3 regions of the Streptomyces sp. NPDC085932 genome follow, and region 3 is predicted to be linked to each of the others. Evidence: riboswitches for the same ligand, from Rfam matches in the RefSeq annotation. Region 3 holds a riboswitch; each other region holds the start of a gene.
What was found. Region 3 has a riboswitch for cobalamin ahead of ACIGAQ_RS15715 (cobalamin biosynthesis protein). Riboswitches for the same ligand answer to the same signal wherever they lie in the genome.
Positions count from the first base shown of each region.

Region 1 (7,795 bases), on a different contig from region 3:
TGCCGTACGTCCTGGTCGGCAGCGGCCGGCGGCGCGGCAAGCTCCTGGTGCCGGGCAAGGCGTTCGCGGAACTGCCGGGCGCGGTGGTCCTGGAAGGGCTCGGGGTGTCCTGACCTACGCCGCCGCGTGGTGTGCCAGCGGCAGATGGGGGTCGCTCTCGCCGGGAGCCGGTTCCGGGTCCGCGTGCACCAGGGCCGCGGTGAGGCGGGGCACCGCGTGCAGCAGCGCGTGCTCGGCGTCGACGGTGATCCGGTGGGCCTCGCGCACCGTCACGTCGCCGTCCACCACGACCGCCACCTCGGCGCGCAGCCGGTGGCCGATCCAGCGCAGTCGCAGCTCACCCACCCCGCGCACGCCGGGAACCCCGGCCAGAGCCCCCTCGGCCCGGTCGACCAGGGCCGGGTCGACGGCGTCCAGCACCCGCCGGAACACCTCTCGCGCCGCGTCCCGCAGGACCAGCGCGATCGCCGCCGTGATGGCCAGGCCGACGACCGGGTCGGCCAGGTGCAGGCCCAGGGCCGAGCCGCCGGCGCCCAACAGCACGGCCAGGGACGTGAACCCGTCGGTGCGGGCGTGCAGACCGTCGGCGACCAGGGCCGCCGAACCGATCGCGCGGCCCACGCGGATCCGGTAGCGGGCCACCCACTCGTTGCCCGCGAAGCCCACCAGGGCGGCCACGGCGACCGCCGGGACGTGCTCCACGGGGCGGGGATCGAGGAGGCGGTCGACCGCCGTCCAGCCGGCGAAGACCGCCGACGCGGTGATCGTCAGCACGATCACCAGGCCCGCCAGGTCCTCGGCACGGCCGTAGCCGTAGGTGAAGCGGCGCGTGGCCGCCCGCCGCCCCAGCACAAAGGCGATGCCGAGCGGCACGGCGGTCAGCGCGTCCGCGGTGTTGTGCACCGTGTCCCCGAGCAACGCCACCGAACCGGAGGCGGCCACCACGAACGCCTGCGCCAGCGCCGTCACGCCGAGCACCGCGAGCGAGACCCACAGCGCCCGCATCCCGCGCGCCGAGGACTCCAGGGCGGAGTCGACCTTGTCGGCGGCCTCGTGGGAGTGCGGGGTGAGCAGGTGCGCCAGGCGGTGGCGCGGGCCGTGCCGACGGGTGCGCGCATGGCCGTGTTCGTGCCCGTGGTCGTGGGGGCGGCTGTGCGGGTGGGAGTGCTCGTGCCGGTCGCTCACGGGGGTCCCTTCCGGTGCGGGCGAGTGGACGCGCGTGCGTCCCTGGCGCCATTATGTGCGTATGAGCGCACGCATGCACCTGTCACCTGCGCACCATGCGCATCCGCGCAGCCCGGGCGAGGAGCAGTTCGCACTCGCGGCCGAACTCCTCGCGCTGCTCGGTGACCGGACCCGGCTCGCCCTGCTGCACGCCCTGACCGGGGGAGAGGCCGACGTCACCACGCTCACCGAGGCGTGCGGGGCGGCCCGCCCGGCGGTCAGCCAGCACCTGGCGCGCCTGCGGCTCGCGGGCCTGGTGAACACGCGGAAGGAAGGCCGCCGCGTCGTCTACTCACTGCGCGACGGCCATCTGCGCCGCTTGGTGGACGAGGCGCTGAACGTGGCCGACCACCGGCTCGGCGACCACCCCGCGCACGACTGAGGTCAGTACCGCGCGGCCGTCCCCAGGTACTGCTCGGCGAAGGCGGCCGCCGCGGCGGGCGAGGTGAACAGGCGGCGCAGCCGGGCCAGGGTGGTGCCCGCCCGGAACGGGTCGCCCGCCGCCGTGCCGTGGTACACCTCGGACAGCCACTGGGAGAACTCCTGGTAGTCCCACACGCGCCGCAGACACGCCCGGGCGTAGCCCGCCAGGCCGCCGTCGTCGCCCCTGGTCAGACGGTCCGTCAGGGCGTCGCCCAGCAGGAACGCGTCGTGCAGGGCGAGGTTCATGCCCTTGGCGGCGATGGGGGCGACCAGGTGGGCCGCGTCGCCGGCGAGGTAGAGCCGACCGTGCACCAGGGGCTCGACCACGTAGTCGTGCATGTCCAGCACGCGCTTCTCGATCAGCCGCCCCTCCGCCAGCGGCGGCGCACCGGACGCCCCGAGCCGCTCCCGGAGCTCCGCCCATACGCGCTCGTGCGGCCAGTTCTCCGGATCGTCGCCCGGCGGGCACTGCAGGTAGTAGCGGGTCACCTCGGGGCTGCGCGGCATCTGCCCGGCGAACCCGCGGGCGTGACAGCCGAACAGCACGCAGTCCGTGGACGGCGGCGCCTCGGCGAGCAGCGCCAGCCAGCCGATGCCGTAGTCGTGCCGGGCGATCCGGACCCGGTCCGGGGGCAGCGACGCCCGGGTCACCCCGCGCGCCCCGTCGCACCCGGCGACGAACTCCGTCCGCACCACCCGCCGTTCGCCCGTGTCCGGGCAGACGTACGACACCGAGGGCCGGTCGGAGTCGAGGTCGTGGAGCCGTACGTCCCGGACGCCGAAGCGGATCGCGCCGCCGCGCACGTCGGCGTACTCCCGGACCAGGTCCGTCACCAGCAACGGCTGCGGGTAGACGAAGTGATGGCTGCCCGTCAGCTCCCCGTAGGGGAAGCGGTAGCGCTCCCCGTCGAAGCGGAACTCGCACGCGCTGTGCAGCTCCGCCCGGTCCAGCAGGTTACGGGCGAGACCACGCTTCTCCAGGCCGCGCACGGCCCATTCCTCGATGACCCCGGCCCGGGGCCGCTGTTCGACGAACTCCCGGGTCTCGGTCTCCAGGACCAGGCAGTCCACCGAGGCGGCCCGCAGGATGTTGCCGATGGTCAGCCCCGCGGGGCCGGCGCCCACGATCACGACCGGGAAGCGGGGTGGGGCGCCTGGGCCGGCGGGCGGCGGGAGCTCGGTCATGCCGCTCATTATGGAGGCCGGGCCCCGCGGACGGGCACGTTCGGGACGCCCGTCCGGCAAGCGCCTCAGGAACCCTGAGCGCCGTCCCGGCCGAGCCGCGGGATCTCGATCGCCGGGCAGCGGTCCATCACCATCTCCAGGCCGGCGGCGCGGGTGCGCTCGTACGCCGCCTCGTCGACGACGTCCAGCTGGAACCAGACGCCCTTGGCGCCCTTGGCGACCGCCTCGTCCGCGACCGCCCCGGCCAGCTCGCTGTTCACGAACACGTCCACGACGTCCACCTCGAAGGGGATGTCCGCCAGGCTCGCGTACCCCTGCTCGCCGTGCACCGTCTCGGCCTTCGGGTGCACCGGCACGACGCGCTTGCCGAAGCGCTGGAGCACGGCCGCGACGCCGTACGCCGCGCGCTGCCGGTTCGACGACAGGCCCACCACGGCCCAGGTGTCGCCGAGCTCGTTGAGGATCCTGCGGACCGTTGCCTCGTCGCCGTACACCGGCGGCCTCCTCGGAACGTCGTGAACGAAGTGCTGTCCCGGCAACGACGCGGGACGCGCGGTGATTCCCGCGCAGGCGCCGTGATAGCTTGCCGAGGCCAGTCGAACCCATGTACGTGGGTCAGGGAATCCGGTGCGAATCCGGAACTGACGCGCAGCGGTGAGGGGGACGGGCGGGGCCTCGGCCACTGGACTCCTGCACGGACGTCCGGGAAGGCGCTCCGTTCCGGGTGAACCCGAGTCCGAAGACCTGCTGGCGGCCCCCGCGGCCGGTGCGCGGCGGGGGAGCACCGTACGACCGGGCTCCGCGATCGGGCCCTCGACGACTGAGGACTGGTTCCCCGTGCCCCTCGCCCCACCCGCCCGTGCCGCCGTCCTGCTCGCGGCCGGCTCCCTGCTCCTGACCGGCTGCGGCGACACGAAGCCCGCCTCCGCGAAGGCCGCCTCCGTCTCCCTGCGCAACTGCGGTCACGAGGTGCGGGTCGACGCCCCGCCGCGGCACGCCGTCTCCCTCAACCAGGGCACCACCGAGATCCTGCTCTCCCTCGGTCTCGCCGACCGCCTCGCGGGCACGGCCACCTGGACCGACCCCGTGATGAAAGGGCTGGAGAAAGCCAACGCGCGCGTGCCGCGCATCGCCGACGACAACCCCTCCTTCGAGCGGGTCCTGGACGCGGACCCCGACTTCGTCACCGCCTCCTTCGTCTCCACCCTCGGCCGGGGCGGCGTCGCCACCCGCGAGCAGTTCGAGAAGCTCGGCGTCCCCACCTACGTCTCCCCGTCCGACTGCGCCGGCAAGGACAACTCGGGCGGCGGCGACGGCGCCCGCGACAAGGCACTCGGCATGGACACCGTCTACGGCGAGGTGCGGGACCTCGCGGCCGTCTTCGGCGTGAAGGAACGCGGCGACGAGCTCGTGGCCTCCCTCCGGCAGCGGATGGAGAAGGCCACCGCGGGTGTCGACGCCTCCGACGTGACCCTCCTGTACTGGTTCGCCAACTCCGAGTCGCCCTACATGGCGGGCTGTTGTGGGGCGCCCGGCATCATCACCCGCTCCCTCGGTGCGAAGAACGTCTTCGACGACACCCACGAGGAGTGGCCGCAGATCAACTGGGAGACGGTCGCCGACCGCGACCCCGACGTCCTCGTCATCGGCGACCTGACCCGCAAGTCGCAGACCGCCGAGTCGGCCGCCCGGAAGATCGCCTTCCTGGAGTCCGACCCGGTCACGAGGAACATGACCGCGGTCCGGCACAAGCGGTACGTGCTGCTCAGCGGGCAGGCCATGAACCCGACCATCCGCACGGTCGAGGGCGTGGAACGAGTCGCCGCCGGTCTGCGCCGGTTCGGGCTGGTGAAGTGACCGCCCCGGGCCTGCCGGACGCCGGGGCCCGGCGCCGGCGCGGGGCCGGGCTCGCCCTGGGCGCCGCGGGGGTCCTCGCGCTCGTCGCCTCCCTCGCCGTGACCCTCACGATCGGGCCCGCCGACATCCGGGTCGGTGACGTGTGGTCGGTCGTGGCGGCCCATCTCGGCCTCGGCAGCTCGGGCCTGACACCGATCCGGGACGGCATCGTCTGGCAGCTGCGGCTGCCGCGCACCCTGCTCGCCGCCGTGTGCGGGGCCGGACTCGCCGTGTGCGGCGTGGTGATGCAGTCGCTGCTGCGCAATCCGCTCGCCGATCCGTTCGTGCTCGGGGTCTCCTCGGGCGCCTCCACCGGCGCGGTCCTCGTGGTCGTGCTCGGCGCGGGCGGCGGTGCCGTCTCCGTCTCCGCGGGGGCCTTCCTCGGGGCCCTGGTCTCCTTCGCGCTGGTGCTGCTGCTCAGCCACACCCTGGGCGGCACCACCGACCGGGTGGTCCTCGCCGGGGTCGCGGCCATGCAGTTGTTCTCGGCGCTCACGTCCTTCGTGGTGATGACCTCCGCCGACGCCGAGACGACCCGGGGCGTGCTGTTCTGGCTCCTCGGCTCGCTCGGCGGCACCGGCTGGACCGACGTGTGGCTGTGCCTGGCCGTGCTGGCCCTGGCGCTGGTGGTGTGCCTCGCGTACGCCCGGACCCTCGACGCCTTCGCCTTCGGGCAGGACGCGGCGGCCGCGCTCGGGGTGTCCGTGGCCCGCACCCGCCTGGTACTGCTCTGCGTCACGGCCCTGCTCACGGCGGCGCTGGTCAGCTCGGCCGGCGCCATCGGCTTCGTCGGGCTGGTCCTGCCGCACGCCGCGCGGGCGCTGGCCGGGCCCGGGCACGTCCGGCTGCTGCCGGTCACGGCACTGGCCGGTGCGGTCTTCCTGGTGTGGGTCGACACTCTGGCCCGGACCGTGCTCGATCCGCGCGAGGTGCCGGTGGGTGTGGTGACCTCGCTGATCGGGGTCCCGGCGTTCGTGGCGGTGCTGTACCGGACCCGGAGGACACGGTGAGCGGGGCGGAGGCGACGGCGGGCAACGCCGACGGGCGGGCCGAGCGGCCCGGCGACCGTGCCGTCGGGCCGGAGGCCGGGCGGGCCGACCGGGTGGACGGTGCGGACGGTGGGGAAGGGCTGTGGGCCGACCGGGTGGACGGTGCGGACGGTGGGGAAGGGGTGCGGGCCGACCGGGTGGACGGTGCGGACGGTCTGGAAGGGCTGCGGGCCGACCGGATGGACGCGGCGGACAGTGTGGACGGGCTGCGGGCCGAACGGGTCGGGCGCCGGACCGACGGGCGTCTGATCCTCGACGACGTCGTCCTCGCGCCGGAGCCCGGCTCCACGCTCGGCGTCCTCGGCCCCAACGGCTCGGGCAAGTCCACGCTCCTGCGGCTGCTGGCCGGGCTGCTCGCGCCGACCGCGGGAGTCGTCACGCTCGACGGGAGCCCACTGGGCGACCTGCCCCGCCGCACGGTCGCCCGCCGTCTCGCCGTCGTCGAGCAGCACGCGGACACCCAGGTCGAGCTGACGGTCGAGGACGTCGTACGGCTGGGCCGCATCCCCCACCGGCGGGCCTGGGCCTCCGCCTCGGCGGACGACGAGCGCGCCGTACGGGCCGCCCTGGAGCGCACCGGCCTCGCCGACCGGGCCGGCCGGCGCTGGCACACCCTCTCGGGCGGCGAGCGCCAGCGGGTCCAGATCGCCCGCGCGCTCGCCCAGGAACCGCGCGAGCTCCTCCTGGACGAGCCCACCAACCACCTCGACATCCACCACCAGCTCGGCCTGCTCGCCCTGGTCGCGCGGCTGCCGGTCACCACCGTCGTCGCGCTGCACGACCTCAACCTCGCGGCGATGTACTGCGACCGGGTCGTCGTGCTGAGCGCGGGCCGGGTCGTCGCGGGCGGGACCCCGGCCGGCGTCCTCACGGAGGAACTGATCGCCGAGGTGTACGGGGTGCGGGCCGCCGTCCGGACGGACGGTCCCGACGGGCGCCCCCACGTGCGGTTCCTGGGCACGCTGGACTGAGCGACGGCCGGCCCGGGGCCCGGGCGGGTACGCCGGGGTGACCGAAAACGGCGCGCATGACTGCGCGTCCGCGCCCGCCCGCCTACGCTCGCCTCGTGCTGCGCATCATCGACGCCCGTACCGGCGAGCCGGCCGACGCCGCCCCGGCCCGCCGGGGCCTGACGCGAGTCGAGGCGCACGCGCCCGGCTCCGACCCGACACACCTGCGGGTGCTGCTCGTCGCGGACCTCCTCGCCCGGGCGCTGGAGATCGGCGGCACGCCCGTGTGGGCCCTGCTGACCGGCGGTCACCGCCAGGCCGAGCTGCTCGCCCGGGCCACGGCCCTCGGCATCCGCCCCTTCGAGGACAGCCACGACGTCGGCGCCGGCCTCGGCGAGGCCCAGGCCGTCCACGTCGCGGCCGAGGGCGGGGCGGCACCGGACGGGGTCCGGATCGCGGTCGCGCCGGTGCGGCCCGGTCCGCCGGACCCCGCCGACCCCGCGGTCCTGCGGCTCGCCCTGCTGACCCGGCACCACAGCGCCGGCGTCCCGCTGGACGAGGCCGCCTTGGCCGAGGCCGCCGCCACCCTCGCCCGCTGGCGCACCGCGGTCGCGCGGTGGGCCCGCAGCCCGTCCCGGCCCGTCCCGGACGACGTGCGAAGACGCCTGCGCCACGCCTGGGAGGACGACCTGGACGTGCCCGGGGTGCTGGACGTGCTGCGCCGGGTGGAGAGCGACCCGGACCTGCCGGACGGCGCCCGCTTCGAGACCTACGCCCACGCCGACCGCCTCCTCGGCCTCGACCTCACCCGCGACCTGGGGAGCTCCTGATGATCGACCGTGCCGGTACCGGTCCGCTGCGCCGCCTGGTGGTGCTGCGGCACGCCAAGTCCGCCTGGCCCGTGGACGTCGCCGACCACGAACGCCCGCTGACGCCCCGGGGCCGCCGTGACGCCCCCGCGGCCGGACGGGCCCTGGCCGAGGCCGACTGCCTGCCCGACCTGGCCCTGTGCTCCACCGCCGTACGCGCCCGCCGCACCTGGGAACTGGCCGCCGCCGAGTGGGGCAC
Region 1 covers NZ_JBITSJ010000005.1:73,110-80,904, forward strand. Annotated here, with positions in the region: gene ACIGAQ_RS24370 (YbaK/EbsC family protein) at 1-113, shown strand, start outside; gene ACIGAQ_RS24375 (cation diffusion facilitator family transporter) at 115-1,185, opposite strand; gene ACIGAQ_RS24380 (metalloregulator ArsR/SmtB family transcription factor) at 1,247-1,606, shown strand; gene ACIGAQ_RS24385 (4-hydroxybenzoate 3-monooxygenase) at 1,609-2,832, opposite strand; gene ACIGAQ_RS24390 (CoA-binding protein) at 2,898-3,326, opposite strand; cobalamin riboswitch at 3,409-3,599, shown strand; gene ACIGAQ_RS24395 (ABC transporter substrate-binding protein) at 3,670-4,689, shown strand; gene ACIGAQ_RS24400 (FecCD family ABC transporter permease) at 4,686-5,738, shown strand; gene ACIGAQ_RS24405 (ABC transporter ATP-binding protein) at 5,957-6,748, shown strand; gene ACIGAQ_RS24410 (hypothetical protein) at 6,805-7,557, shown strand; gene ACIGAQ_RS24415 (histidine phosphatase family protein) at 7,557-7,795, shown strand, end outside.
Region 1: another riboswitch for cobalamin. It lies ahead of ACIGAQ_RS24395 (ABC transporter substrate-binding protein); the one in region 3 lies ahead of ACIGAQ_RS15715 (cobalamin biosynthesis protein).

Region 2 (7,795 bases), on a different contig from region 3:
GGGAGCAAGGCCTCCGAGGCCATCACCCTGACCGACGCCACGGGCGCGAAGGTGAAGCTGGACGGCCCGGCGAAGAAGGTCGTCGCCACCGAGTGGAACGAGGTCGAGAGCCTGATCACCCTCGGCGTCGACCCCGTGGGCGTCGCCGACGTCAAGGGCTACAAGACCTGGGACACCGCCGTCCCGCTGAAGAACGAGCCCAAGGACATCGGCACGCGCGGCGAGCCGAGCATGGACACCATCGCCTCCCTCTCCCCCGACCTGATCGTGGCCAGCTCCGACCTGCCGGACGCGGCCGTGAAGCAGCTGCGGAAGATCGCCCCGGTGCTGGAGATCAAGTCGGCCGACGCCGCCGACCAGATCGGGCAGATGTTCAAGAACCTCGACCTGATCGCGAAGGCCACCGGCACCACCGACAGGGCTGAGGCCGCCCGCACGAGCTTCGAGGCCAAGGTCGCCGAGGGCCGCAAGGCCCTCGGCGGTGCGAAGCTCGACGGCACCGGCATCGCCTTCGCCGACGGCTACGTGACGTCCAACCAGGTCTCCATCCGTCCGTACACCAGCGGCTCCCTGATCGGCTCCGTCAACGAGGAACTCGGCCTGAAGAACGCCTGGAAGGTCAAGGGGGACCCGGCCTACGGCCTCGGCACCACCGACGTCGAGGGCCTCACGGCGCTGCCGAAGGACACCGCGTTCGCCTATATCGGCAACGACGGCGACAAGGCCAGCAACCCGTTCGCCGGGCAGCTGAAGAAGAACGCCGTGTGGACCTCCCTGCCGTTCGTGAAGGCGGGCGAGGTGCACCGGCTGCCCGACGGCATCTGGATGTTCGGCGGCCCCGGTTCGATGGAGGCGTACATCGACGCCCTCGTCGGCGCGCTGACGAAGTAACGCCCGTCATGGCCGTCACCGAAGCGCCCCCCGCCGTCCGTCCCCCCGAGGCCCCGTCCCGGTCGGGCGCGGCCGCGGTGACGGCCGGGCTCGTCCTCCTCGTCGCCGCCCTCGCGGTCGTCGACATCACCCAGGGCACCGCCGCCGTCGGGCCGGCCCAGGTGTTCAAGGCCCTGACCGGGCAGGCCGATCCGGCCGACGCGTCCGTGGTGATCGCCTCCCGGCTGCCGCGGATGACCGCGGGCGTCCTGGTCGGTGTCGTCCTCGGCATCGCGGGCGCCGTGCTGCAGGCCGTCAGCCGCAACGTGCTCGCCTCGCCCGACACCCTCGCGGTGAACGCCGGTTCGTACCTGGCGCTCGGCCTGGTCGGCGCGACCGGCGTCTCCCTGCCCCTGCTCGCCTCCTCGGGCGTGGCCTTCGCCGGCGGGCTGGTGGCCGCGGCCGTGGTGCTCGCCCTGTCCGGCCTCGGCACGGGCATCGTACGGCTGGTCCTCGCCGGTACCGCGCTCGCGCTGGGCCTGAACTCCCTGACGGAAGGCCTGCTCCTGCTGTTCCCGCAGCAGACGGAGGGCCTCTACCAGTGGAACCAGGGCAGCATCGGCCAGAACGGCTTCGACGGTGTCCTGCAGATGCTGCCCGTCGCGCTCGTCGGCGTCGCCGGGCTGCTGCTGGTCGCCCGCAGGGTCGACGCGCTCGCCCTCGGCGACGACGCGGCGCGCGGTCTCGGCGTCCCGGTGCACGCCACCCGCGTCACGGTGGTGGTGCTGGCGGCGCTGCTGTCCGCGGCGGCCGTCACGCTGGCCGGTCCCCTCGGCTACGTCGGGCTCTGCGCGCCCGCCCTGGTCCGGCCGCTCGCCCGCCGGTTCCGGGGCTTCGTCCGCGCGCGGGCCGCGCTGCCCGTGGCCGGGCTGGCCGGGGCCGCCCTGGTGCTCGGCTCGGACGTGCTGCTGCGGGCCCTGATCCCCGCGGACACGGCCGTCGGTGTGCCCACCGGCATCGTCACCAGCCTGGTCGGGGCCGTGTTCCTGGTGGCGACGGCGCTGCGACTGAAGGACACGGCCGGAGTGGAGGCCCCGGACCGGCTGCGCATCCCCGGCCGGACGGCGTTCCTGGTCACGGTGACCGCCCTGACCGCGGTGGTCGTCGGGGTCGCCCTCGCCGGTGCCCTGCTGGGCGACAGCAAGCTCCTGCTCGGCGACGTCGCCAACTGGGCGCAGGGACGCGCCGGTCAGGCCGTCTCGTTCGTCCTGGACACCCGGGTGCCGCGGGTGCTCGCGGCGCTGTGCGCGGGCGCCGCGCTCGCCCTGGCCGGCACGCTGGTGCAGGCCGTGACGCGCAATCCGCTCGCGGAGCCCGGGGTGCTGGGCGTCTCGGGCGGTGCCGCCCTCGGTGCCGTGCTGCTGGTGACCACCGTGCCCGCCGCCGGTTCCTGGGGGATCGCCGCCGCCGCGTTCGCGGGTGCGGCGCTCGCCTCCGCGGTGGTCTTCGGGCTCGCCGCCCGGGGCGGCTACCGGCAGAGCCGGCTGGTCCTCGTCGGCATCGGCATGGCCGCCGGGTCGACGGCCCTGATCAGCCTGCTCATCGTGCTGACCGACCCGTTCAACGCCACGAAGGCGCTGACCTGGCTGTCCGGTTCGACGTACGGGCGGACCACGGCGGACGTCGTGCCCGTCGCGCTCGTGCTGGCCCTGGGGGTGGCCGTCGCGGTCGCCCGGCGCACCGAGCTGGACCTCGTCTCGCTGGACGGGGACACCCCGCGCCTGCTCGGGCTCGGGCTGCCCCGGGCCCGGCTCGGTTTCCTGGTGGTGGGCGTGCTGCTGGCGGGGACCGCCGTGGCCTCGGCCGGCACCATCGGCTTCGTCGGCCTCGTCGCGCCGCACGCGGCCCGGGCCCTGGTGGGCCGTCGGCACGTGCGGGTGGTGCCGGTCGCCGTCCTGCTCGGCGCCGCGCTCGTCGGCACGGCCGACCTGCTGGGCCGGACCGTGATCGCCCCGGCCCAACTGGGCGCCGGCCTGATGACGGCCGTGATCGGCACGCCGTACTTCCTGTGGCTGCTGGTCCGCGGCCGGAGAGCGGCCTAGACCGGTGTCAGGGGCGGTCCCCGTCCCGTCGCGCCCGGGGGCTGAAGACGTACAGTCCGAGGATGTCGGGCAGCGGGGCCACGCCGGGGCCGCCGGCGCGGACCCACGCGACGACGTCCTCGGTGGCGGCCGGGTCGTTGACGAGGCCGAGCCAGACGGGCCGGGCGCCGGCGGCCCGGCCCGCGGCGGAGGGCTGCACGACGACGACGTTGGCCTGGTCGCAGACGTCGAGGCAGTCGGAGATCCGCACCGGGGCCGCCGCGCGCAGACGCGCGGTCTGGGCCGCGTGGTCGATGCCTCTCACCTTGGGGCTGCCGCAGCAGCAGTCACGGCAGACGACGACCCGGCACGGCGGGGCATCGCCGCGGGGGTCGTCCAGGGGTTCGCCGGCCGGCGTCGCGGGCATGCCGCACCTGCCCTCTCTCCGGGGAGATCCGCCCCGGTGGTCCGTGGAGGAGGCCACCGCGTGAGTCTCCTGGCTCTCGGGTCGCCGCCGGTCCCGGCCTTCCCACCCGCTCGCGGGCAGTGGCCTCTCGGGACCGGCTCGCCGATCACAGTGGCGGGACCGCGCCGGATTCACACCGGCTTCCTCGTCCGCCGTCGCCTTTGTCGCCGGTCATCATTCCACGGGGCCGTGCCGGGGTCAGGACCGCCTGAGCGGGTTCGGCAGCGGCAGGTAGCGTGCGTCGGCGCCGTCGGCTCCCGTCCAGCGCAGCAGCAGGTTCGTCTTGGCCGGGAGCGCCGGGGAGGCGAGCAGGGCGGGGATCTCCGGCAGGTCGTGCCGGGCGAGTTCGCGGCGGACGGCGGGCCAGGGATCGAAGCCGGGCCGGCGTTCGGCGAGGGCGCCCGCGATCTCGGTGAGGTGGTTGACGACCAGGCAGTACACCAGCCGTTCCCAGCCGGCCGCGCGCTCCACGTCCGGCAGCAGCTTCACGCCCTCGGCGTCCCGGTACAGCACCTGCACGGGCACACCGTCGGCGTCCACGGCGACCAGCGTGTTCTGCAGATGGGCCTCGACGACGACGCCGTGCCCGGCGAAGGCCGCCAGGACCGGGGGCACGGCGTGCGCCAGATAGGCCTCCCACCAGGGCTCCGGGTCGGTGACCCGGTCGAGCGGGTTGCCGTCGAAGCCCTCGACGAGACCGGCCGCGAGCAGCGGCGTCGCCCCGGGCACGAGGCGGCCGGCGAAGCCGTCGCGGACCAGGACGGCCAGGGCCTCGAAGGCGAAACCGGCGGTGCGGTACCCGCGGTCGCCGAGCCAGCCGGGCGGGCCGTCGTACGCCGCGAAGGCCGCGCTCGTGGCGGTGTCGGTCCGGCGCAGGGCGAGCAGGTCGTGACGCCACAGCCGGCGGATGTCGTTGGTGATGCGCACGTCCAGGCTGAACTTCAGGAACAGGTCCCGCTCGGGGGCGTAGAGGGTGCGGATCGCGGCGGTCGGCCAGGTGTGGAAGGCCGTGGTGCCGAGCCGGAGGAGCCTGCCGTCCGCGAAGGCGGGGGCCAGCTCCCGGGCGGCCAGGTCGAGCTGCCAGGGGTGGGCGGGCAGCAGCCGGTAGCCGGGCGGGGCCGTGCCGAGGGCGTCGAGGGCGGAGGTGTCACCCTCCTCCACGACGGTGTCCGCGCGCAGCCCGAGCAGCACCAGCGGGAAGCGGGCATACGCCTCGGGCGCGTACGGCAGCCAGTCCGCCGCGGGACCGCCGCCGCGGGCCTTGGGCGCGGGGTGGTGGGTGTGACCGGTGAGCAGGCACTGCTCGGACCGCCGGTAGAGGTCCTCGGGCGGGGTGGTCCCGGCGCGGGCGGCGAGCAGCGCGGCCACCACGTCCCGGCTGTCGGTCATCTCGGCGGGCAGAGCGGGGTGGTCCAGACCGGTGTGCCGGCGCAGTTCCGCGGCGACCAGGCCGACCAGCTCGGCGTGGCCGAGGCGCCGCCAGGTGCCCGCCTCCTCGATCTCGGGCTCGGCCGGCCGCCGGCTGCCGCGCACGCGCAGCAGCCGGTCCGTGCCGGGCAGGTGGTGGACGCGGTGTCCGTCCTCCTCGCGCACCGGCCGGGCGACCTCGCGCAGCAGGCAGTTGAGCAGGGGCACGGCGGCGTACGCGTCGGCGAGATCGCCGATGGCCGGGTCGTCACCGTGGGCCGAGTCGTCGTCGGCGGGCGGGGGCATGAGGTCCACGCGTTCCACTCGTCCCTACGGTCCTTCCAGCGTTCCGGGCGGAGATGATCAGTATGTCGGTCGTCGCCATTCCGCTGTGACGCCCTATTCGTACCCGAGGAGTCCGCCCGTGCACCGTCCCCCCTGCGCCGAGACCGAGGTCGCCGACGAGCTGTCCGTCGTGCGGCCCGGGCTGCTGCCGCGGTACGAGGCCGAACTGCCCGGCGCCCGGGCGGCCGTGCTGTCCCGCCTGTGGCGCGGCCTGACCCATGATCCACTGCCCTGGGTGCGGGGCGGTGAGCGGGGCCGGGACGGACTGACCCTGTGCCTCGCCGACGGCCGCCGGCTGCACGGTCCGCTGCCGGATCCGTACGCGACCGGGGCGTACGTCACGGCCGTACGGCTCGACGGGACGGAGTACGACGATCCGGCGCGGCTGGTGACCGCCCTGGGGGTGCCGCACTCCGCCTCCTTCGCGGCCGAACTCGGGCACAGCGTCGCCTCCCTGGCGTTGTCGCGGGCGGGGCAGGAGGGCGAGCGGGGGGCGTGGCCGGAGCGGGACTGGGAGTGGGAGCAGCGGATCGTCGACGGGCACCCGTTCCACCCGACCTGCCGCTCCCGGCCCGGCTTCTCGGTCGCCGAGCAGCTTGCCTACGGGCCCGAGCACCGGCCGGTGGTGGAGCTGGGGCTGGTGCCGGTGCCGGCGGCGGAGTGCCTGGTCACCGGCGGGTGGCCGGACGAACTGCGGGACGGCGGGCGGCTGGTGCTGCCGGTGCACCCCTGGCAGGCGGCCCATGTGCTGAAGCGGACGTGCGAGGAACACCGTCCGGGGCATCCGCTGATGTCCCTGCGGACGCTGGCCCTGCCCGGCGGGCCGCACGTCAAGACCTCGCTGAGCGCCCGGCTGACGTCCTCGGTGCGGGACATCTCGCTGCCCTCGGTGGCCGCCTCCGCGCTGCTGTCGGACTTCGCCGGACTCCCGGCCGCGCGCACGGACGGGCTGCTGCACGTCACCCGCACCCTGGGCGCGGCGGCGGCCGGTTCCCCCGACTTCGCGGCCGTGCTGCGGGAGTCGCCGCAGACGTACGCCGGCGACGGCGAGCGCGTGCTGCCGGTGGCGGCCCTCGCCACCACCGAACTGGCCCGTTCCCCCGCCTGGCTGGCCGGTTTCGCCCGTCTCGCCCTCACGGTCGGCCTGCGGCTGCTGGAGCTGGGGGTGGCCCTGGAGGCGCACGGCCAGAACCTCCTGGTCGTCCTCTCGGCGGCGGGCGAGCCGCTGCGGCTGGTCTACCGCGACCTGGCCGACATCCGCGTCAGCCCGGCGCGCCTCGCGCGGCACGGCATCGCGGTGCCGGAGCTGCCGGCCCGCATGGTCACGGACGACGAACGCGTCCTGCGCCGCAAGCTGTTCGGCTCCCTGGTGGCGGGCGCGCTGGCCGGGACGGCCGGGTCGGGCCGGGCACTCGCGGCGGCGCTGCGGACGGCCGCCGGGGACCTGCCGGAGACCGCGGACCTGGCGGCCCTGCGGGCGGAGCCCTTGCCCGCCAAGGCGCTGACGCTGATGCGGCTCTCGCCGCGGACACCCGGGGACCAGTGGGCGGAACTGCCCAATCCGCTGCGCTGACTGCCGTTTTGGAGGACGGCCCGAGTGATCAATAGGATCCGCCGATGATCACACGTACACGGCTGGCGGCGGGCGCCTGTGCCCTGCTCGCCGCCCTGACCGCCGGGATCGCCGTCCCGGCCGGGGCGGCCGCCGGTGAACCCACGGGCCGGGACGCCCCCAAGGTCGACCTCGTCCTCGATGTGAGCGGCTCGATGCGGGCCCGGGACATCGACGGGCAGTCGCGGATGGCCGCCGCGAAGCAGGCGTTCAACGAGGTGCTGGACGCGACGCCGGAGGAGGTCGAGCTCGGTATCCGCACCCTCGGTGCGAACTACCCCGGGGACGACCGCAGGACCGGCTGCAAGGACACCGCGCAGCTCTACCCGGTGGGGCCGCTCGACCGCACCGAGGCGAAGGCGGCCGTCGCCACGCTCGCCCCGACCGGCTGGACGCCGATCGGCCCGGCCCTGCTGAAGGCGGCCGACGACCTGGACGGCGGTGACGGCTCCAAGCGCATCGTGCTGATCAGTGACGGCGAGGACACCTGCGCCCCGCTCGACCCGTGCGAGGTCGCCCGCGAGATCGCCGCCAAGGGCATCGGCCTGACCATCGACACGCTCGGCCTGGTGCCGACCGCGAAGCTGAGCCGGCAGCTGAGCTGCATCGCCGAGGCCACCGGCGGCACCTACACCTCGGTGCAGCACCAGGACGAACTCACCGACCGGGTGAACGAGTTGGTGGACCGGGCGGCCGATCCGGTGGTGACGCCGGTGCCGGCCGAGGGCGCGGACCGGTGCGTCGAGGCACCGGTTCTGAAGGCGGGCCTGTACACGGACCGGGAGGGGTTCGGGCAGCAGCGCTGGTACCGGGTGGACGTCCCGCCGGGCAAGGAGCTGCGCGCGTCGGTGAGCGTGGCGGCCGACCGGGCCGTGAACCCCGGCTACGGCGTGCTGCTGCGGGCCGTCACGGTCAAGGGTCGCGAGATCGTGCGCGGCGAGGCGGCGGGCACCGGCCGTACGGACGTGATCTCGACGGGTCTGCGCTACCCGAAGGCCGGGAGCGACGACGAGG
Region 2 covers NZ_JBITSJ010000001.1:500,746-508,540, reverse strand. Annotated here, with positions in the region: gene ACIGAQ_RS02110 (ABC transporter substrate-binding protein) at 1-891, shown strand, start outside; gene ACIGAQ_RS02105 (iron ABC transporter permease) at 900-2,972, shown strand; gene ACIGAQ_RS02100 ((2Fe-2S) ferredoxin domain-containing protein) at 2,980-3,378, opposite strand; cobalamin riboswitch at 3,441-3,566, opposite strand; gene ACIGAQ_RS02095 (IucA/IucC family protein) at 3,616-5,148, opposite strand; gene ACIGAQ_RS02090 (IucA/IucC family protein) at 5,249-6,742, shown strand; gene ACIGAQ_RS02085 (VWA domain-containing protein) at 6,787-7,795, shown strand, end outside.
Region 2: another riboswitch for cobalamin. It lies ahead of ACIGAQ_RS02100 ((2Fe-2S) ferredoxin domain-containing protein); the one in region 3 lies ahead of ACIGAQ_RS15715 (cobalamin biosynthesis protein).

Region 3 (7,795 bases):
GGCGATGCCGGCGACCCGCGCGGCCCGCTCCGGGTCGGCCACGTACACGGGCACGTCGTCCGGGCCCTGCTCCTTGAAGGAGAACGGCACGGTGATCAGCCGCCCGTCGAACTCCGGGATCGCCACCTGCATCGCGGCGTCCATGGGGGACAGGGCGGCGTCCGACTCCTCCCACGCCTGCCGCGAGGACGTCAGGCACAGCCCCTGCAGCACGGGGACGTTCATCCCGGCCAGCGCGCCGATGTCCCAGGCCTCCTCGTCGCCGCCCGCCGAGGCCTGCGAGGCGTGCGTGCCGCCGGCGGCCAGCACGGTGGCGACCAGGGCGTCCGCCCGGCCCAGGATCTCGTACAGCCCCTCGTCCGCGCCGCGCAGCGAACCGCAGTACACCGGCAGGGCGTTGGCGCCGTGGGCCTCGATCGCGTCGCACAGGGTGTCCACGAAGGCGGTGTTGCCGCTCAGTTCGTGGGCCCGGTAGAAGAGCACGCCGACGGTCGGACGGCCCTCGCCGTACGCCCGCTCACCGTGCACGCCGTACTCGGGCATCTTGCGCGGTGCGGCGAAGCCCTCACCGGTGAGCAGCACCGTGTCGGACAGGAACCGGGCCAGCTCGGTGAGGTTCTCCGGCCCGCCCTCCACGAGGTACTTCAGCGCCTCGGCGACGACCCCGGCCGGCACCGACGACTCGGCCATCAGCTCCGCGTCCGGCACGGCCTCGCCGCCCAGCAGCACGGTCGGGATCCCGGACGCCTTCAGCGCGGCGAGCCCGTCCTCCCAGGCCCGCTTGCCGCCGAGCAGCCGGACCACGGCGACGGACACCCCGTCCAGCAGGGCCGGGAGCTCCTCCCGGACGTCCACGCGGGTCGGGTTGCCGATCCGGTAGTCGGCACCGGAGGCGGCCCGGGCCGCCAGCAGGTCCGTGTCGGCGGTCGACAACAACAACACAGTGCTCATGCGGGTGCTCCCGGTGGAATGAAGGGCAGTCCTTGCGGCGCGCCGGACTCGATGAGCCGCCACAGCGCGTCGGTGTCCGCGTGCTGTTCGATCAGGTCGCCGAGCCGGTCGAGCTGCTCCTCGCGCAGCGCGGCGAACGAGGTGTCCGGAGCCGGCACGAAACGGCGGCCCGCGGCGGCCGCCACCTCGCGCAGGAACGCCCGCCGGAAGCCGTCCGACTCCAGCGAGCCGTGCCAGTGGGTGCCCCAGGTCTGGCCGACCCGGCAGCCGTCCAGGAAGGGTTCGCCGCCGGTGACCTCGGCGACCCCGTGGTGGATCTCGTAGCCCTCGACCCGCTCGCCGAGGGCCTCGCCCTCCGGCCGGGTGAGGGTCTTCTCGCGGGCGAAGCGCACCCGCACGGGCAGGATCCCCAGCCCGTCGACATGGCCCCGGCGGCTCTCGACGTCGTCCTCGATGTGCTCGCCGAGGAGCTGGAAGCCGCCGCAGACACCGAGCACGGGCCGCTGCTCGGCGGCCCTGCGCACCAGGGCGTCGGCGAGTCCCCGCTCGCGCAGCCAGTCCAGCGCCCGGACCGTCCCGCGGGTGCCGGGTACGACGACGAGGTCGGCGTCGGCCAGCTCCTCCGGCCGGTCCACGAACCGCACCACGACGCCCGGTTCGGCGGCCAGGGCGTCCACGTCGGTGAAGTTGGACATCAGCGGCACGGCGCACACGGCGACGCGCAGCACGTCCTCGCCGAGCGGCGGCGCGACGACGGACTCCCGCACGGCTCCCCGCAGGGAGACCCGCAGCCCGTCCTCCTCGTCGATCCCCAGCCCGTGCCGGAACGGCAGCACGCCGTACGTCTTCCGGCCCGTCAGCCCGTGCAGCATGTCCAGGCCTGGCTCCAGCAGGGAGACGTCCCCGCGGAACTTGTTGACCAGGAACCCGGCGACGCACCTCTGGTCCTCACGGGACAGCAGTGCCACCGTGCCGAAGAACGAGGCGAAGACACCGCCCCGGTCGATGTCGCCGACGACGAGCACGGGAAGCCCGGCACCCCGGGCGATGCCCATGTTGACGATGTCCGTCCGCCGCAGGTTGATCTCGGCGGGAGAACCGGCCCCCTCACAGATCACCGCGTCATACGTGCCCCGCAACTGCTCCAGACAGTCCAGCACCGTGCCGAGCAGCTTCTGCTGCCGCCCGCCGTGATAGCCGCGCGCGCTCAGCTCACCCACCGGCTTGCCCAGCAGCACGACCTGACTGCTCTGCTCGCCCCCGGGCTTGAGCAGCACGGGGTTCATCAGCGCGGTCGGCTCGACGCGGCAGGCCTGGGCCTGCATGGCCTGCGCCCGCCCGATCTCGGCGCCCTCCCGCGTCACGAACGAATTCAGGGACATGTTCTGCGCCTTGAACGGCGCGACCTTGATGCCCTGCCGCACCAGCCACCGGCAGATCCCGGCCGTCACGACGCTCTTGCCCGCGTCGGAGGTGGTCCCGGCGACGAGAAGCCCACCGCTCATAGTCACTTCCCCCTCTTCAGCAACCGCGCGCCGGCGCACACTCCGAGCGCCAGCCAGGTGACGCGCCGCGAGAGCCGCACGGCCCGTTCGACATCGCGCCGGGCGACGGCCCGCCCGCCGGTGTTCAGCACGGGCCGGTGCTCCACCCGCCCGCCGTACGACAGCGTCCCGCCCAGCCGCACGCCGAGCGCCCCGGCGAACGAGGCCTCCACGGGCCCGGCGTTGGGGCTCGGATGCTGCGCCGCGTCGGCCCGCCAGGCGCGCACGGCCCCGCGCGGATCCGGCCCGGCCAGCACCGCCAGCACGGCGGTCAGCCGCGCGCCCGGCCATCCCGCGAGGTCGTCGAGACGCGCCGAAGCCCATCCGTAGCGCCGGTATCGGGCCGACTTGTGCCCGACCATGGCGTCCAGGGTGTTGACGGCCCGGAACCCGAGCAGCCCCGGCACCCCGCCGACGGCCCCCCACACCAGCGCCCCGACCACCGCGTCGGAGGTGTTCTCGGCGACGGACTCGACCACGGCCCGGGCGATCCCGTCGGCGTCGAGGGCCTGCGGATCCCGTCCGCACAGGTGCGGCAGCCGCGCCCGGGCCGCCCCCACGTCCCCCGCCTCCAGGGCACGCCCGACGGTCTCCGCCTCCCGGGCGAGTGAAGTGCCCCCGACGACGGCCCAGGTGGCGGCGGCGGTGAGCGCGACGGAGGCGGCGGCGGAGTTCCGTGCGGCACGCTCGGCGACGGCCCCGAGCGCGACGGCTCCTCCCACGCACACCGCGGTGTGCAGGGCGCCCCACCCGCGGTGGTCCCGCCACAGCACCCGTTCCACGGCACCCGCGGCCCGCCCGAACGCGGCGACCGGATGCCCCCGGCGGGGGTCGCCGAGCAGCAGGTCACCGATCAGGCCGGCGGCGGCACCGTACGCGAAGACGCGACCGGCACCCATGGGCTCAGCCGCCCAACAGGGCAGGCAGGGGTGGGGTGCTGAACCTCGATCGGCAGCCGCGCATGGCGATACGTGTCCTCACTCAGGGTGTCCGCGCCCTGGTTCGACGTGACCGGCGGTGAGAGTTCCTGGCTCCCGGGGGATGGCTACCCCGGTGACAGTGGCGGGACCGCGCCGGACTCACACCGGCTTCCTCTCCTGCCGCCGTACTGGCCCCGGAAGTCCACCACGGGCGCGAACCGCCGTCAACTTGCCCTTGACCTGCGCGGGGAGAGTGTGGAGAACCCCACACCACGCCCACGCGCACACGACGACCGGGCGGCACGGGACCGAGGTCCCGTGCCGCCCGGCGGACACGCTGTGCGATCGGGGCGTCAGGCCACGATCAGGTAGATGCCGTAGCCGACGGCCGCCGCGCACGCGGCGAAGCACGCGTACGCCCCCGTCACCGCGAGGCTGGCGGAGCCGCCCTGCGCCACCGCCCGCTCGCGGCGCGACAGGCCGGTGATGCCGAGGGTGAACAGGCCGACGAGGGCCACGGTGACCACGAGGCTGACGCCGAAGACGGAGCCGAGGGCCGCCCAGTCGATCTTCATCTCTGCTTCTTCCTTGTTAACCGGTGGGCGGGGTCAGACCGTGGTGGTCGTGGAGGGCGTCCGCTCGGCGGTCGCCTGGGCCGGGATGGGCGGCACGTCGGCGGTGGTGCCCGCCGGCGGCGGCGTCACCGCGGCCATCGCCGTGGTCACCACGCCGGCCGGCTCCTCGTCGGCGGCGGTGTCGTTGACGTTGGTGTGGTCGACGACCTCACGCCGGGAGATCTTCCAGATGGCCGCCGAGGAGGCGACGAGGAAGGCGGCCACCACGGCGGTGCCCCAGTCACCGAAGCCGGTGACGTACTCGGCGAGCGCGCCCACCAGGGCGGCGGCCGGCAGGGTCAGGCCCCAGGCGACGAACATCCGGGTCGCCGTCGACCAGCGGACCACACCGCCCTTGCGGCCGAGGCCCGCGCCCATCACCGCACCGGACACGGAGTGGGTCGTGGAGAGGGAGAAACCGAGGTGCGAGGAGGCCAGGATGACCGTGGCCGCGCTGGTCTGGGCGGCGAAGCCCTGCTGCGGCCGGAGGTCGGTCAGGCCCTTGCCCATCGTGCGGATGATGCGCCAGCCGCCCAGGTAGGTGCCGAGCGCGATCGCGACGCCCGCGGACAGGATGACCCACAGGGGCGGGTCCGAGTCGGGCGCCACGGCGCCGCCGGCGACCAGGGCCAGGGTGATGACGCCCATGGTCTTCTGCGCGTCGTTGGTGCCGTGCGCCAGGGAGACCAGGCCCGCCGAGGCGATCTGGCCGGCCCGGTAGCCCTTCTCGGACGCCTTGCCGTCGGCCTTGCGGCCCAGGGAGAACGTCAGCCGCGTGGCCAGCATCGCCGCGAGGCCCGCCACCAGCGGGGCGGCGATCGCCGGGATGAGCACCTTGGTCACCAGCACGTCGCCGTGCACCGCGCCGACGCCCGCCGAGGCGATCGTGGCGCCGATCAGACCGCCCATGAGGGCGTGCGAGGAGCTGGACGGCAGTCCGACCAGCCACGTCAGCAGGTTCCACAGGATCGCGCCCACCAGGGCGGCGAAGATGACTTCGGGACGGATGCCGGCCTCGTCGACCAGGCCCTTGGAGATCGTGTTGGCGACTTCGACGGACAGGAAGGCGCCGACCAGGTTCAGGACCGCGGACATGGCGACCGCGGCCTTCGGCCGCATGGCGCCCGTGGAAATGGTCGTGGCCATCGCGTTCGCGGTGTCGTGGAAACCGTTCGTGAAATCGAACGCGAGTGCGGTTACCACCACAATCGCGAGGATCAGCGAGAAGCTTTCCATTTACCCAGGCAATCGTTCGAGGTCATTGGCTGGACGAACGTAGGTAACCCGAGTGAACGGAAGATGAACTGGGAGGGGCGCATGGGTGTCCTCAACGGGGGTTCGACGTTCCGCCCTGCTGTCAGGCTCCCCGCGCCCCCTCGGCCCAGGCCCCCGCGCGAATCTCTTCAGCCGATCGAGTGACCCGCGGCACACGTTCCGGTCGCCCGGCAGGGGGTCTCCCCGGTCCGGCAGCGCGGAAGCGGGGGGGCGCGGTGGGTCGTGGACCCGGACGCCCCGACGTGGACGAACGCCGCGTCCCCCGCCCGCGCTCCCGGAACGGCGGTCCGCCTGGCAGGATCGCGGCATGGCTGAGCGGCGAGACGACGAGCGGGACACGCCGGACGTCCGGGGCGGCGGACCGGACACGGGGGAGGGGCCGCGCAGGAGCGCCCGCCCCGACGAGGCCCGCGCCTGGGAGGAACTCGTCGCGACGGCCCGCCGCACGGTCGCGGACGGACTCGTCGTCGGCACCTCCGGCAACGTCTCGGTGCGCGTCGGGGACACCGTCCTGGTCACCCCGTCCGGCGTGCCCTACGACCGCCTGACGCCCGCGGACGTGACGGGCGTCGACCTCGACGGCCGGCAGGTCCTCGGCACGCTCGTCCCGACCAGCGAGCTGCCCATGCACCTCGCCGTCCACCGCACGACCGACGCCCGGGCCGTGGTGCACACCCACGCCGTGCACGCGACGGCCGTGTCCACGCTCGTGACCGAGCTGCCGCTGATCCACTACATGGCCGCGGCGCTCGGCGGACCCGTCCGGGTCGCCCCCTACGCCACGTACGGCACCGACGAGCTGGCCGGGAACATGCTCCGCGCCCTCGCCGGACGCTCCGGCTGCCTCCTGCAGAACCACGGCACCGTCACCCACGGCGCCACCCTCGACCAGGCCTACGACCGCACGGCCCAGCTGGAGTGGATGTGCCGCCTGTGGCTCACCGCCACGTCCGTGCCGGGGCTCACCCCGAGCCTGCTGTCCGGACAACAGCTGGCGGAGGTGGAGGAGCGGCTGCGCGGCTACGGCCAGCGGCGCTGACCCCGGAGCGCGGCGTCACCCCGCCGCCGCCTCCCACTGGTCGCCCCCGGACCGCGCCGGGACACTGGAGCCGTGCGCACTGTCAGAGCGACGGCCGCTGCCGTCACCGCCCTGCTGGGGGCCGGGGCCGCCGCGGTCGCCGTCGGCCGGCTCGCCAGCGACGCCGCGCTCAAGGCGCCCGCCGGCCGGCCGCTGCCGACCGAGCCCCGACTCACGGTGCACGGCACCGCCGCCGGGCAGATCACCCTCACCCGGGACCTGGCCGCCCTGCGGCCCGGCCGCTACGGCCTGTCCGGCGACGGCTCCCACGCGATCGTCGGCCCCGTCCTGGCCGGTGCCTCGCACACCGCCGACACCGTCGTGCGCCGCCTGGAGCGCGTCACCCACGGCACCCTGGGACCCGGCGACAAGGTCTGGCTGACCCCGAACGTCCACGTCGGGGACCCGGGCTCCGCCCTCGGCATCGAACACGCCGACGTCGACGTGCCCGGCGAACTCGGTGCCCTGCCCGCGTGGTTCGTGCCCGCCGCCCGGGACACCTGGGTGATCGCCGTGCACGGCCTGGGCACCACCCGCGAACTCGCGCTGAACCTCATGGGGTTCTGGCACCGCAGCCACTTCCCGGTCCTGGCCCTCGCCTACCGCGGCGACCTCGGCGCACCCCGCCCGGCCGACGGCCTGAACCACCTCGGCGAGACCGAGTGGCGCGACCTGGACGCCGCGATCCGCTACGCCGTGCGCCACGGAGCCCGGCAGGTCGTCCTGCACGGCTGGTCCACCGGCGCCACCATGGCCCTGCGCGCCGCCGAGCGCTCGGGTCTGCGCGAGCACGTCTCCGGGCTCGTCCTGGACTCCCCGGTGCTCAGCTGGGAGACCACCCTGCGCGCCCTCGCCGCGGCCCGGCGCACCCCGGGCGCGCTGCTGCCCCTCGCCGTGCGCGCCGCCCAGGGCCGCACCGGCATGCCCGGCGGCCGGGCGACGGCCCCCGTCCCGCACGACGGCCTGCGCGTCCCGGCCCTGATCTTCCACGGCCCGGGTGACACGGTCGCCCCCTGGCGGCTCTCCCGCCGGCTCGCCGACGCCCGCCCCGACCTGGTCTCCCTGCGCACCGTCGGCAACGCCCCCCACGGAGCCATGTGGAACGCCGACCCCCAGACCTACGAAGAAACCCTCCGCCGCTTCATGACCCCACTCATGTGACGGCACCACCCGCGACGCTCCGCGGCCCGGCCGCACGCACCCCCCGTTCACGCCCCCTTCGCCCCCCTGCAACCACGTCCCGGCCCGCGCTCCACCGACCGGTCGCGATGATTCCGTTTAGCGCCGTACCACTGGCCTGTTCCCGGCCCTCGTCCCCTCCCGGGAACCGGTGCCTTGGCCATCCCCGTCGCCCGCCGTGACATTCCGTTTGGGTTTTCGGACCGTCAACCGGAAGACTGCCCCCGTGACGTC
Region 3 covers NZ_JBITSJ010000002.1:1,456,355-1,464,149, forward strand. Annotated here, with positions in the region: gene cobN (cobaltochelatase subunit CobN) at 1-951, opposite strand, end outside; gene ACIGAQ_RS15710 (cobyric acid synthase) at 948-2,456, opposite strand; gene ACIGAQ_RS15715 (cobalamin biosynthesis protein) at 2,459-3,394, opposite strand; cobalamin riboswitch at 3,494-3,653, opposite strand; gene ACIGAQ_RS15720 (hypothetical protein) at 3,769-3,990, opposite strand; gene ACIGAQ_RS15725 (anion permease) at 4,024-5,265, opposite strand; gene ACIGAQ_RS15730 (class II aldolase/adducin family protein) at 5,612-6,343, shown strand; gene ACIGAQ_RS15735 (alpha/beta hydrolase family protein) at 6,416-7,543, shown strand; gene ACIGAQ_RS15740 (hypothetical protein) at 7,788-7,795, shown strand, end outside.